DNA from 3 places in the Stenotrophomonas sp. YJH_SMC_21 genome. Region 1 is predicted to be linked to each of the others. Evidence: predicted binding sites of a transcription regulator. Region 1 holds the regulator's gene; each other region holds the start of a gene.
The links. The regulator FliA, encoded in region 1, starts transcription of late flagellar genes. The targets are predictions, from matches to a motif close to TAAAGTTTNNCNNNCNNNGGCCGATAA.
Positions count from the first base shown of each region.

Region 1 (3,272 bases):
ACACCGCCGGCCTGGGCCCGCGCGACCGCGCGCTGGCCGCGCAGCTGCAGTGGCTGCGCGCCGCCCGCCAGGTACGCACCCTGCTGGTGCTGCCGGCCAACACCAGCTTCGGCGACATGGACGAGGTGGTCCGCCGCTTCGGCGCCGCCAACCTGCAGGGCCTGGTGTTGAGCAAGCTGGACGAGACCGGCCGCTTCGGCAACGCCCTGTCAGTGGCCGTGGACCACGCCCTGCCGATCACCTGGGTGACCGATGGCCAGGATGTTCCGGAGGACCTGCACCGGGCCAGTGCGGCCAATCTCGTACTTCGCCTTGAAGATTTGCGCCGCGCGGCCGATATGCCCTGCAACCCGGAGTTGAACCATGCCGTCGCGTGAGTACGCCAAGCTGACCAAGACCTTCCCGCTGTCGGCCACCCGCAGCGAGCCGCTCGGCCCTGTGCGCACCATTGCCGTCACTGGCGGCAAGGGCGGCGTGGGCAAGACGAATGTGTCCGCCAACCTGGCGGTGGCACTGGCCGGCATGGGCAAGCGCACGCTGCTGCTGGACGCCGACCTGGGCCTGGCCAACATCGACGTGATCCTGGGGCTGAACCCGACCTTCACGCTGGCCGACCTGGTCGCCGGCCGCTGCTCGCTGGACGACGTCATCGTCGAAGGCCCGAACGGCGTGCTGGTGGTGCCGGCCGCGTCCGGCCGCCGGCACATGGCCGAGCTGGCCCCGGCAGAGCACGTCGGCCTGGTCAACGTGTTCTCCGAGCTGGAACGCGAACTGGACATCATGGTGGTGGACACCGCCGCAGGCATCACCGACGGCGTGCTGACCTTCTGCCAGGCCGCGCAGGACACCGTGGTGGTGGTCTGTGACGAGCCGGCCTCGATCACCGACGCCTACGCGCTGATCAAGGTGCTGTCGCGCGAACGCGGCGTGGACCGCATCCAGGTAGTGGCCAACATGGTGCGCGACCCCAACGAGGGCCGCGTGCTGTACGAAAAGCTGACCCGCGTCTGCGAGAAATTCCTCGCCGATGTCTCGCTGAACTACCTGGGCTGCGTGCCGCAGGACGACTGGCTGCGCCTGTCGGTGCAGCGCCAGCAGCCGGTGGTGAAGGCCTACCCGTCCAGCCCGGCCGCGCTGGCGATCACCGAGATCGCGCGTCGCACCGCACGCTGGCAGGCGCCGACCGAACCGCGTGGCGGCGTCGAGTTCTTCCTCGAGCGCATCCTCAAGCAGCGCGGGGTGGCCGCATGAAAGGCGCAGCCCAGTACAGGGAAGTCCAGCGCTCGGCGGCCAACGAGGTCATCGCCCAGCATTCGGACCTGGTGCGGCGCATCGCCCACCACCTGGCCGCGCGGTTGCCGGCCAGCGTTGAAGTGGACGACCTGATCCAGGCCGGCATGATGGGCCTGATAGAAGCGTCGCGCAGCTATGACGCCGACCAGGGCGCCTCGTTCGAGACCTATGCCTCGATCCGCATCCGCGGTTCGATGATCGACGAGATCCGCCGTGGCGACTGGGTGCCGCGCTCCGTGCACCGCCGTGCACGCGATGCCGCCGCCACCATTCGCCGCCTGGAACAGAGCAGCGGCCGCGCCGCCAGCGCCACCGAAGTGGCCGCCGCGATGGAGATGCCGCTGCCCGAATACCTGCGGTTGATGGAAGACGCCGCACGTGGCCAGGTGCTGAGCCTGGAGTCGCGCATCGAGGACCAGGGCGAGCTGGACACCGTCGCCCAGGGCGGCCCGACCCCGCAGCAGGTGCTGGAGCGTGGTGAGTTCGGCCGCGAGCTGGGCAAGGCCATCGGCCACCTGCCCGAGCGCGAACAGCTGGTGCTCTCGCTCTACTACGAGCAGGAACTGAACCTGAAGGAGATCGGCGCGGTGCTCGGCGTGAGCGAGTCGCGCGTCTGCCAGATCCACGGCCAGGCGGTGCTGCGCCTGCGTGGCCGGCTCAAGATTTTCGAGGCGGCGGACGCCGGCCTGGAAGAATGAACATGCCCGAGGCGGCTGCCCCCGGCCGCCCGGAATGAACAACAAAGGAACTCTGCTTTGAACAAGAACATGCGCATCCTGATCGTCGATGACTTCTCGACCATGCGTCGGATCGTCAAGAACCTGCTGGGCGATCTGGGCTTCACCAATACCGCCGAAGCCGAGGACGGGCATGCCGCGCTGTCGCTGCTGCAGAGCCAGCCGTTCGATTTCGTGGTCACCGACTGGAACATGCCGGTGATGACCGGCATCGAGCTGCTGAAGGCGATCCGTGCCGATGCCAAGCTGAAGACCCTGCCAGTGCTGATGGTCACCGCCGAAGCCAAGCGCGAACAGATCATCGAAGCCGCCCAGAACGGCGTGAACGGCTACATCATCAAGCCGTTCACTGCGCAGACGCTGGAAGAGAAGCTCGGCAAGATCTTCGAACGCCTGGCGGCCAGCGCCTGATGGATACCACGGTCGACAAGAGCGCCCTCGCCCTGCGCCTGCAGGAAGCCCTGGACGCACTCGAGTCCGGTGACGAGGCCGCCTGGCGGCAGCGCATCGACGGACTGGTCGCGCTGCGAACGCAGCCGATGATGAGCGGCCTCTCGCGGCTGGCCCGCGAGCTGGGGCAGGCACTGGGTGAGCTGCCGACCGTGCCCAGCGAGGCCGGTGAGCTGGACGACGCCTGCGCACGCCTGGACCACGTGGTGGCCATGACCGAACAGGCCACGCACCGTACCCTGGACCTGGCCGAGGAATGCCGCAGCCTGACCGAACAGCTGCGTGCTGAAGGCCTGCAGCCGGGCCAGGACGCGCAGCTCGAGCGCATCCGCCACAACCTGACCGAGATCGCCCTGACCCAGAGCTACCAGGACCTGACCGGGCAGATCATCCGTCGCGTGGTCGGCATCGTCCGCCGCGTGCACGAGGGCTTCGGCGCACTCGGCCTGCCGCCGGAACAGCATCGCACCGACCCGGAACTGGCCGGGCCGGCACTGAAGGGACTGGACCGCCACGCGGTCTCGCAGAACGACGCCGACGACCTGTTGTCGGATCTGGGGCTGTAAGCATGAGCGCGGTATCCGACGACATCACTGCCGATTTCATCATCGAGGCACAGGAAATCCTGGATCGCCTGGGCGAACAGCTGGTGTCGCTGGAGCAGGCACCGCAGGACACCGAGCAGCTCAACGCGGTGTTCCGTGGATACCACACGCTCAAGGGCGGTGCCGGCTTCCTTGGCGTCACTGCGATGGTCGAGCTGTGCCACGCCGCTGAAGAGGCCCTGGGCAT
Region 1 covers NZ_JCAFSU010000024.1:10,416-13,687, reverse strand. The annotation lists gene flhF (flagellar biosynthesis GTPase FlhF) at 1-377, shown strand, start outside; gene AC5P67_RS19605 (MinD/ParA family ATP-binding protein) at 364-1,251, shown strand; gene AC5P67_RS19600 (RNA polymerase sigma factor FliA) at 1,248-1,991, shown strand; gene cheY (chemotaxis response regulator CheY) at 2,049-2,441, shown strand; gene AC5P67_RS19590 (protein phosphatase CheZ) at 2,441-3,046, shown strand; gene AC5P67_RS19585 (chemotaxis protein CheA) at 3,049-3,272, shown strand, end outside.

Region 2 (3,272 bases), on a different contig from region 1:
CACTGGCCACCACCGCAAAGCCCCTGCCCTGCTCGCCGGCACGAGCAGCTTCCACCGCCGCGTTCAAGGCCAGGATGTTGGTCTGGAACGCGATGCCGTCGATGACGCTGATGATCTCGGCGATCTTCTTCGACGAGGCTTCGATGGCCGACATGGTGGTGACCACCTGGCCGACCACCTCGCCGCCCTGTGAGGCGACGCCATGCGCACCGATGGCAAGCTGGTTGGCCTGGCGTGCGTGCTCGGCGTTCTGTTTCACGGTGGAGGTCAGTTCCTCCATCGACGCAGCCGTCTCTTCCAGGTTCGCCGCCTGCTGCTCGGTGCGCCGCGACAGATCGTTGTTGCCCGAAGCGATCTCGCCTGCCGCCAGGTTGATGCTGGACGCGCTGGACTGGATACGGCCGACAATCTGCTTGAGCTGATCGACGGTGGCGTTGCAGTCATCACGCATGCGGGCGAACACGCCGTGGAAGTCGCCCTGCATGCGTACAGTGAGGTCACCGCGCGAGATCGCCTGCAGCAGGGTCGACACCTGCACCAGGTTCTCGTCGGTGGTCTGCATCAGGCGATTGAGCCCGGCCACCATGTCGCGGAAATCATAGGCGAAGCGATCTTCATCGCCGCGCAGGCTGAAGTCGCCGGCGGCTGCGGCCGTCGCCAGGCGGCGGATCTCACCGTTGATCGCCGACAGGCTGGCCTTGGTTTCGTCCATGGCCTGGGTGATTGCGGCCTTCTCGCCCGGCAACGGATCCATGTCCACTGACAGATCACCGCGGGCGTAATGCTTCATTACTTCGATCAGCCGGTTCTGCACCTGCACATGCGAGCCGACCAGCGCATTGGTCTCGTGCACCATGCGCCCGTAGTCGCCAGGAAAAGCACTCTCGTCCATGCGATAGCTGAGGCTGCCCGCGTCGTGCTGGCGGGCCAGCTCGCCCTGCGCCGCCATCACCGACTGCAACTGCGCCTGCATGCGCTGCATCGACCTGAGCAGCTGCGTCACCTCATCGTTGCCGGACGCGTCGATGCTGTTGTCCAGCCGCCCGTTGGCGATGCCGTCGGCCAGCTTCACCGCACCTTCCAGCGGGCGGGTCAGGCTGCGGGTGATGGCCCACGCGGCCAGCGAGCCCAGTAGCAGGCTCAACGCGCCGAACACGATCGACAACGTGCCGGTCCAGGATTCGGTTGAACGGTATTCCTCGCGACTGCGCTCGGTCAGTGTCTCCTGATGCCGCAGCAGGGTCGAGATCGCCTCATTCCATGCGGTGGCCAAGCCGTGCTCGGCGAGCAGTTCCTTGGCCGCGCCGTTGAAATCACCGGCCTTCATGCGCTCGTGCAGATGCTGGGTGGAGGCGTCGGTGGCCTTGCGTGCCGCGTCGATTTTCGCCACCAGGGCATCACCAGTGGCGTCGCGTGGAATCTTGATGTACTTGGCCCAGATACCGTCGTAGGTCTGCGACAGCTCCTGCGCCTTCTGATAATCCTTGTCGAAATCCTCACCGCGCTTGATCACCATCAGCCGGCGATGCATCAGCACCGCGTTGTTGGTATCCAGCATGTCGTTCAACAGCCGCATCTTCACCATGTTGACGTCCACCACTTTCTCGAACTGGGCGGACTTCAGGTGGTTTCCGTACAGCACGAGGCCAACGATGGCCACGATGAACAGCAGCAGCAAACCGAACCCGGCACCCAGCCGGGATCCCACTCGAAGGTTGCGTAAGGCGAGCATCTCAATTCCCTTGATCATGGCCGTATGATCGATGGCGGCGCAGGCAGGGGAAACTTTATGGGTCGATATTATTATATCGATCTAAAACTCTGGAACTGTGCAGACAGGTGTGAAATCAGAAAACCCACGAACGCGTTATATCCATAAGGCATATCGCCATGTGTACCGAGAATGGGATCAGGCCCGGGCCTGCCGCCCCGGCATCCAGCATTACGGAGCAGCAGGCCCCGGGAAGACCAGATCCTTCCCGAGCCTTGCCGCATAGATGCTCTCGAACTGGAAGGAGAGCACAAACCGGAACTCGCACGCCGCAGCGTAACGATTGATGAAGCGGCAGATTTCCTCCCAGGCACTTTCAAACCCGCTCGCGCGGAAATGAAACGAGCCGAGCAGGCCGACCTGCCACTTGGCTTCAATCCCTTCCGCAACGACAGCTTCCGGCGGGTCGACGATGCTGAATCCGAAGCCGGTGTTGGATGCTGGAAGATATCCACGCAGGCCGTCGGCACCGTCGGAGTACGGCCTGGATCGAGTCCAGAGCGCGCAGCACGAAACCCAGATCGGCACCGGCTTCGACTCAAGCAAGCTTCATCAAAGCTCGGTGTCGTTACAAGCCCTGACCCATTCGTCAGGATCATCGGGCGCCACCGACATGAATCGGACTACTACGTCCACTGTTCACGGCCATCTGCGCCGATCCAAACCAGACCCGCCGGAGCATCGGTCAAGAACCAGAGGCCGAATCCATCGATATCATCTTCACCAGGATTTTCGGGCCAAGCGTTTGAGATTAGCGTCAGCTGCTCCCTCCAGTCGCCTTGCAAGAACACCCCGTCCGTTGCAAGCCTCACTTTCCCTTCCCTCAACAAACGACCCATCAACTCGAAGAACGCGTCTTTTCTTTCGGAGATCCCAACACCTCCCATTTCCATCGTCATGTGCTGCCAGACGGCACCCATTGATAACCCAAACGAAGAAGTCACCACTGCACAATGAATCCCGTCTTTCATTTGAACTTCACCTCTACTCGCTTTCCATTATTTATGGATTTATCCTGCACATCAATTGTCCAACTAGCACCAGTCTTCTGCGCGCTCGTTGAAAAATCTCTAAGAGTTATCTTTGCACCAGAGCTCGTGGTTGCCGTATAAAGAAGACCCTTTCCAGGTACGACCTTCGCGACAGGCATGCGATCAGTTCCAGTCAGCTGTCTGAAATACAGCATGACATCGGATGTGCTTGCACCAATATAAACCGGAGCACCCGTACTGACTTGAGCATCGGCCTTCAAGACCTTTGAACCAAGATTAAGCTGAAAATCCTTAGGATCCAATGACTTGCTATTGTATTGGTGTGCGAGGTCATCAATTCGCTTTTGCGAGTACGCCTGAAGAACGGATTCAGGTTGTTTGAGAGACAAATCGGGCAGTTCCCGGCTTGGGCGCCCAGCCATCCATCTGCCCGCCCGCACCACCACTGATGCTGCCGGAGCTGGCCGTATAGTCCATGTGGTTCTGCAGGTCGGTGAATGTCAGCGAGC
Region 2 covers NZ_JCAFSU010000025.1:32,030-35,301, forward strand. The annotation lists gene AC5P67_RS19910 (methyl-accepting chemotaxis protein) at 1-1,732, opposite strand, end outside; gene AC5P67_RS19915 (hypothetical protein) at 1,943-2,317, opposite strand; gene AC5P67_RS19920 (DUF596 domain-containing protein) at 2,398-2,742, opposite strand; gene AC5P67_RS19925 (hypothetical protein) at 2,739-3,152, opposite strand; partial or broken gene AC5P67_RS19930 (hypothetical protein) at 3,133-3,272, opposite strand, start outside.
Region 2: AC5P67_RS19910 (methyl-accepting chemotaxis protein) is a predicted target of FliA. The motif match lies at 1,764-1,790, and genes of this name have one in related genera.

Region 3 (3,272 bases), on a different contig from region 1:
CTCGGTACGACGCGAGAGATCGCTGTTGCCCGCAGCGATCTCACCCGCCGCCAGGCGGATGCTGGCGGCCGACTGCTGGATCTGGCCGACGATCTGGGTCAACTGCTGCACGGTGCTGTTGGCATCGTCGCGCATCACCGCGAACACGCCATGGAAATCACCGCGCATGCGTGCGCTGAGGTCGCCGGCGGCAATCGCGCGAAGCAGCGTCGAAAGCTCAGCCAGGTTGTGATCGCTGACCTGCATCATGATGTTGAGGGTCTCCACCATGCGGCGGAAATCGTGGTCGAAGCGCTGGGCATCACCGCGTACAGCGAAGTCGCCGGCCGCCGCGGCGGCGGCCAGCTGCTGGATCTGCTCGTTGATCGCGGCCAGGTTGCTCTTGGTGGTGGCCATCGCTGCGGTGAACACCGCCTTCTCGCCCGGCAGCGCTTCCATGTCCACGCTGAGGTCACCCACCGCGTAACGCTGCATCACCTCGACCAGACGCTGGGTGACCGCATTGCTGGAAGCCACCAGCTGGTTGCTGTCGGCCACCATGCGGCCGTACTCGCCGGGGAAGGCAGTGGCGTCCATGCGGTAGCTCAGCTCGCCAGCATCGTGGCGGCGCGCCATTTCCGCCTGCGCCGCCATCACCGCCTGCAGCTGCCCGCGCATGCCCTGCATCGCGTCCAGCAGGCGGCCCACTTCATCGTTGCTGCGCGCAGGCAAGGTGCTGTCGAGCTTGCCGGCGGCGACGTCACCCGCCACCCGCACCGCTTCGGCCAACGGGCGGATCGCCAGGCGGCGCAGCAGCACATAGACACCGGCACTCAGCGTCAGCGCGGCCACCACGCCCACCAGCAGCGTCAACCACAGCAGCTGGCGCGCCTCGGCCACGATCACCGCGTGCGGCATCACCACGCCCAGCGCGAAGCGCTGCGGGGCATTGCCCACGCGTAGCGGCACGTAGACGCGCACGTTGCCGGCTGCATCGGGCGTGAAGGCTTCGAACCGGCGGTCGGCGGCGATGTCGGCCAGCATGCTGCGGGTCAATGCGTCGGTGCGCGGCTTGCCGATCTCGGCGGCATTCGCCGAGGCCAGCACCACGCCGTTGGGCGAAAGCAGCTCGACGCGGCCTGCGCCCATCGGCGTCAGCGTCGCCAGGTGCTTCTGCAGCGCCGCCAGCGAGAAGTCGACGGTGAACACGCCGAGGAAGGTACCGTTTTCGACGATCGGCGAGCTCAACGTGCTCATCAGCACCTGCTGGCCGGCGATGTCGTAGGCATAGGGCTCGCTGACCTTGGGCAGCTTGTCGCGGCTGGGTACCACATACCAGTCGGCCGAGCCGTCGGCGGCTTCGGTGTAGTCGGTCATGGTCGACTGCTGCGGCTTGCCGTCATGCCAGGCCCAGTAGCTCATGTAGCGGCCGCTGGCATCGTGCATCGCGGTATTGGCGAACTCGGCATCCTTGCCATCGAAGGCATCGGCCTCCCACATGGTGCTCTTGCCGAGCCACTCCGGGTGGGTGCGCAGCTGCTCGCCCAGCACGGCAGCCAGGCTGGCGCGATCGGGCACGTCGCCCCGCGCACGCTGGGCGAGCACGGCTTCGACCATGGCATCGTTGCTGGCGAACGCCGTGCCCAGGTCGGCGGCGACCTGGCGCGCTTCGGCATTGGCCTCGCTGGTCATGGTCTGGCGCGAGGCATCGATCAGGCTGGCACTGGCCTGGCGATAGATCAGGAACGCCGTCAGGCCGAAGCACAGCAGCGCGATGACGGCGGTGCCCAGCATCAGCTTGTGGGCGATGCTGCCCGGGCGGCGGGCAGCGGCGGAACGGGAAGAAGGCATGGAGGGGTCCGCAAGGCAGTTCAGGACGACCGGCGCCGGGAGGGCACCGCGCAGGCGCGCGATCCGTCGCGCAGGCCACCGGCCGCCGGGACCCGCCCGGCGCAGGAAGCGCACCGGGTTAGCGGCCGCCTGCCAACGAGGTTGAGGCGACCGGCCTACACATTCCTGAATCCACTCAGGGACGGGGAGGGATCCGTCCCCGCGTCCCCTATTCGGCCACCCGATCCTTGATCCACTCCGCGCGTGGCAACACCTCGATGCTGCCTGCGGCGTACTGCTGCAGCACGGCGTCCGGCCCGAAACGCGGCTGCCACCCCAGCTCCCTGCGGATGCGGGCGCTGTCGTAGACGCGGTCGACGCTCAGCGGCAACGGCCAGCCGCGGCGCTCGAACTCGGCCAGCAGCTGCGGTACGCGCCGGGCCAGTACATTGCGCGGCTGGGTGGCCAGTTCCAGGCAATCCTCGCGCCGGAACGGGGTCGCGGCGCAGGCGATGTAGCGGGCGAAGGCCGGCCCCTCATCCAGCAGCAGCGCGGCATGGGCACTGGCCACGTCACGGGCGTCGATCCCACGATGCAACCGGAACATCGCCATCCGTTCCGGCGGTTCCGGGAAGCAGCGCCCCATCCGCAGCACGCGCACCCCGAAGTCCGGTGCGGCGGCAGCTTCAGCCAGGGCCTCGGCCTGCAGCTTGCTGCGGTGGTAGATCGTTCGCGGCAGCGGCTCGGTATCCTCATCGATCCAGCGGCATCCCCCTGCCACCACCGCGTGGCCGTACAGCGCGGTGGTACTGGTCAACACGAACCGTCGTGCGCCTGCCTCGCGCGCCGCCTGCAGCAGGTGCGCAGTCGCGTCCACGTTGATCTGCTGGAACACCGCGTCCGGTACCAGGCCGACGTGTGGCGCATGCAGGGCCGCGGTATGGATGACCGCGTCGACGCCCTGCACCGCGCGCACGACGGCTTGATGATCGGTGACATCGGCAATGATGCGCGTGGTGGCAAACGGACTGCGGTCCAGACCCACCACTTCATGGGCAGCCGCCAGCGCGCCGAAGATCGCGCGCCCGATCCGCCCGGAACTGCCGGTCAACAGAATCTTCATTGAGTCCATTCACTCGAAGCGCCCGGGAACTACCGGGATGCTTCGATTCTAGGCATGCAACGGAACATCTGCGATAGGACGACCGCGCAACTGTGCGTTCATCTTGACGACTTCGGCGGAGCCAGCAGTTGACGTGCGATGGAGAGTGGATCGTCGCCGCCTGCCGCGTCGGGCGCGACACCGGTCCGTTCGCAGTTGACACCGGTCCGCAGTTTGATCGGTTGCCGGTCCGGAACGCTGATCTGATAGCCATCGGGCAGCAGCACAGGATCATCGAACATATGTGCGGCACCGCCACTGCGGCCGCCGGCCTTGCCGCGCATCCGAGGGCCGGCAGTGA
Region 3 covers NZ_JCAFSU010000001.1:320,610-323,881, forward strand. The annotation lists gene AC5P67_RS01415 (methyl-accepting chemotaxis protein) at 1-1,830, opposite strand, end outside; gene AC5P67_RS01420 (NAD-dependent epimerase/dehydratase family protein) at 2,039-2,932, opposite strand; partial or broken gene AC5P67_RS01425 (S41 family peptidase) at 3,031-3,272, opposite strand, start outside.
Region 3: AC5P67_RS01415 (methyl-accepting chemotaxis protein) is a predicted target of FliA. The motif match lies at 1,949-1,975, and genes of this name have one in related genera.